Regions from separate parts of the Grylomicrobium aquisgranense genome, predicted to be linked through region 2. Evidence: riboswitches for the same ligand, from Rfam matches in the RefSeq annotation. Region 2 holds a riboswitch; the other holds the start of a gene.
What was found. A riboswitch is a leader RNA that binds a small molecule or an ion and turns the genes downstream of it on or off. The one in region 2 is predicted to bind fluoride.
Positions count from the first base shown of each region.

Region 1: another riboswitch for fluoride. It lies ahead of MOZ60_RS07665 (ABC transporter ATP-binding protein); the one in region 2 lies ahead of MOZ60_RS07110 (cation:proton antiporter domain-containing protein).

Region 1 covers NZ_JALBUR010000018.1:8,658-10,860, reverse strand. Annotated here, with positions in the region: gene MOZ60_RS07665 (ABC transporter ATP-binding protein) at 1-1,185, opposite strand, end outside; fluoride riboswitch at 1,370-1,441, opposite strand; gene MOZ60_RS07660 (M42 family metallopeptidase) at 1,495-2,203, opposite strand, start outside.
Region 2 covers NZ_JALBUR010000015.1:44,130-46,332, reverse strand. Annotated here, with positions in the region: gene MOZ60_RS07110 (cation:proton antiporter domain-containing protein) at 1-1,096, opposite strand, end outside; fluoride riboswitch at 1,143-1,216, opposite strand; gene MOZ60_RS07105 (metallophosphoesterase) at 1,269-2,203, opposite strand, start outside.

The sequences.
Region 1 (2,203 bases), on a different contig from region 2:
ACGCAGTGATCCTTCATACGGAAATTCATTGAGGAATAATCTTCCAAAGGTGGATTTGCCTGAGGCAATCTGCCCGGTGATGCCAATCATCTGACCAGGTTCTGCCTGCAGTGAAATATCATGCAGAAGCACGGGAGCACCAGGATAGGCAAAGGAAAGATCATGAATCCGGATGGAATGTGTATCGGCAGTGCTCTGCGGTTCTGGACTGGTTCTTTTCAGCAGAGGCTTGATACGGTGCCAGGATACCTGCGCTTTCTGGACACTGTTGAACAGGGCAGCAGCCTTGGATGACTTCAGTGCCATTTTTGCATAGCAGGAAAGAAAGGTTGTAAATGCAGCAATGTTCCAGATGCCTGCATGAATGAGCTTTGATCCATCAAAGAGGATAAACAGAACAGAAACGGCAGTGATGCACTGATACAGCGGCGGCAGGGCATTGACGAGCACATCTGCTTTGGTGTTGGCTGCTTCATAAGCCTGCAGGCTCTGCTCATAGCGGGTATTCATGTTTCCTTCCTGGCCGGCAATACGATACGTCATGGCATTGACAGAACGGTCCATGGTAGCTGCTGACAGCTGATCAGCACTTTCTCTTGCCCTGGCATTCCATTTCTGCACAACGGTTTTCATCTTCTGGGCAAGCAGATAGGAAACAGGCGGTGTGATCAGGCACAGCAGTGCCAACTGCCAGCGGTATACGGCAAGCATGACGACATAACTGATCAGAGCAACCCCGGTATCAAATACTTCCGTCGTGAATTTGCGCATGCCTTCCGCACACGCATCCACATCGGATACTGCCCGGGTAATCATGCCGCCGGTATCTTTCGTGCCTGCCTTTGCTTTAGGTATTTTCAAAAGATTTCCATACAGAATATGCTTCATCTGCCGGTTGATGGCATTGGCAAACTTACGTACATACAGACGCTTGAAGAAGCGGGAAATCTGTACGATGGCAGTGACAGCAAGATAGGTTATGGCAAGCGAGACCATCGCCATGCCTGTTTCATTGCCCTTGAGGATTTCAAGCAGTGTCTGGGCAAGCTGGCCTTCATAATATGGCCCGGCGAGCAGGCCGATGTTATAGATCAGACCTGTGATGGTAATGATCATCAGAAGCTTTTTCTCATGCAGAAAGTAACTGGAAATTTTCTGCGGATCAAATTGTTCTTTTCGTTTCATGATTTCATTATTACACGGTAAACGCATACGGTATATATGATTCGCGTTTCTGCAGCTGTAAGAAAAAAACGAATGCTGCCATAAAAGCGGCATTCGTTTCATCATTTAATGTAATTTCGAACATGTTGTCATTCTCCTCTCTTTCCGGACAGGAATTTCAACAAAAAACTCCTGCCCGTCTTTGTGACAAGCAGAAGTCATCAGCGTCTTGCGGTTCGAGAGAATCTCTCATGCAGACTTCATTTCCTGATTCATGTATACAGCTATGCAGCGGTTCAGATGTAAAAGCAAAAGGGATTTTTTAAAAGATCAGCGCATCAGGTATTTCTGCAGCAGGGTATACGCTGCCTGCACGCCGTCAATGTGGGCACGCTCATAGTTATGAGAGGCGTAGACACCTGGCCCGATCAAACCGTGGCGGATATCATAACCAGCCCGCATGGTCGTTTCTACATCGCTGCCATAGCGTGGGTAGATATCGATTGCATAGGGCAGACCCTCTGCCTTGCAGATGAGGGCAAGCTCTGTGATCATGTCATAATTGTAGGGACCGCCGGAATCCTTGGCACAGATGGATACCATATGCTCATTGCAGCCAAGATCACTGCCGACGCATCCCATATCAACGGAAATCATATCTTCGGTATCAATTGGCACACAGGATCCGCCAAAGCCAACTTCTTCGTAAACCGTAAACAGCAGAGTGACTTTGCGGGGCAGGGTGATTTTCTGCTCTTTGACCCATCTGGCAATGCCTAGCAGAATCGAAGCGGAAAGCTTATCATCCAGGAAGCGTGACTTGATATAGCCGCTGTCTGTAATGACAGTTCTTGGATCCATGGCAATCATGTCGCCGGTTTCGACGCCAAGTGCTTCAACTTCCTGACGGGATGACACATTTTCATCCAGCAGAATCTCCATGTTTTCCTCTGTATCTTCCAGCTCTTTCTCACGAACATGGACACTTGGCTCCTTGTTCAGGACAACACCGGTATACATTCTTCCGCTGCGGGTAAAG
Region 2 (2,203 bases):
ACATGGTAAGCACCTGATTGCCGCAGGATAAACCTCTTGCCAGCGGCACGCCGCCAATGGCGGCCTGTACCGTAGCCTTAGGAAGTTCGGCAATGATGGTAAAAAGTTTTTCTTTCCGATTGAGATTTGTACCAAGGATTGCCAGCCAGGTACCAAGAGAGCGGAAGGCAAGTCCAATGAACAACACAAGAATCATAGCAAGACCAGCCGATACGACATACCTGACATTCACGAGTGTTCCAACAAGGACAAACAGAAAGATGGATGCACCAACCCACAGCTTGTCGAATTTGGGGCACAGGCGTTTTGCAACAACAGGGCGCCTGTTATTGATGAGGATGCACATACTGATGAGCGCAATCAGACCGGAGATGCTGATGACTCCTTTGATGACATTTTCCTGATAGACAAGCAGGAAGGATACGGCAAGGATGATCAGTACTTTCAGTGTGTCCCGCATATGGATTTTCTTGAAAAGGAAAGAAAGCAGAATACCAATCAAAGCACCAATGATAATTCCAAGAAAGATGGATACAGGGATCTGCAGGAAGGTGCCGGCAGATACTTTCTGACCGCTGGCAAAAGAGAGCAGGGCAGTGAAGATGACAATGACATAGACATCATCGGCAGAGGAACCGGCAATGATCATCTGCGGGATGCCTTTCTTTGTGCCGATCTTTTTATCGAGCATCATACTCATGTATGGAACAACAACCGCCGGGGACACAGCACCCATGACCGCTCCCATGATGGCGGCTTCCAGTACCGTGCAGCCCAGCAGCTTTGGGGCAAACAGGACAAATCCGATCAGTTCAAATGTTGCCGGCAGAAAGCACATCAGCACGGCCGGACGGCCGATCCGCTTGAGATCGCTGAGATCCAGTGACAATCCTGCTTTGGCCAGGATGATGATCAGGGCAATCTCACGGACATCACCAGAGATAGCAAGAATATTCTGATCCATCAGATTCAATGCATTTGGCCCAAGCAGGATGCCGGCAATCAGAAATCCCAGCAGAGAGGGAAGGCCAAGTTTTTTGAAGAGGGCACCGATGAGAATGCCGGTGAGAATAATCAGGGCAAGACTTAACAGCATATTTGTTCTCCTTTCAAACGGGCCATAAAAAAGCTGATGACCCTGTGTAATCACAGAAGTCATCAGCCTGTATGGCGGTTTTGATTTGCATCAAGGGAGAACTTCATTCCCGTATGGAGATATGTTACCACGCAATGTTATTTCTGCAACTTTTTCAAACAGCATCAGACTGTCAATTTTCATTCAATGAAATGGAAAAGGCATTCATGTCCTGGCCTGTTTCCTTTAATACACTCTGCAGATAGACGGCCATCATCGTGTCATCCATATGGGCAATCTGATCATCCAGTTCCGGCTCATCCTGTATCGTATCCACGCTGCCGGTAAAGAAAGCCGCATTCAGATTGGCAATATAGTCATCCAGCTCTGCACTGCCGGTGGATTTTGCATAAATCGCCTTCATAAAGAAATCTCTGGCATACTGACTGTAATGCAGCAGATTCTCATCGGTAACCAGATGCTCTTTTGCCCAGGCATCCACATCAACGCTCTCTGTCTGATAGGAAAGTGTTCCATTCTTGATCGAAATGCTGGCAATGTGGCTTTCAAGAATGGAAATGGCACTGGTCACAGCTTCTGTAAAACCATTCCTGGAGGCGATGTGCTGGCAGTGCATATGACCGGAAAATCCTGCTTTGACACCATACGCCTGAAACAGATCCAGAAGCTTGTCACCATTGGCAATCCGGAATCCATCTGTAAAAAGGTCCATATGAACAAGAAAGTTCTGGTGGGAGAATGCCAGTACAGGCTCGCCGGCTTTCTTTGCTTTTTTGAGCTGCTGTTCGATCCATGTCAATGTCGTATCAGACACAGCCCCAAGAATGGAAGAGCCATTGACATCAATCATCAGACAGCGCACACCAGAATCCAGGCGGTATACATAACTCAGAGAATCCGAATCACGGGAAAGGGCATCATCATAGCCATCGTTATGGTAGATCTGTACAAATTCATCGTTTGTTACAGAATCAACCGACTGTACACCATCATTGGTATAGGCAATGGCATGTTTGTTATTCAGATCGTGATTGCCGGGTATAACCAATACCGGAATACCGGCATCATTGATTTCATCCAGTTTTTCAGCCAGTTCTTCATGGGAAG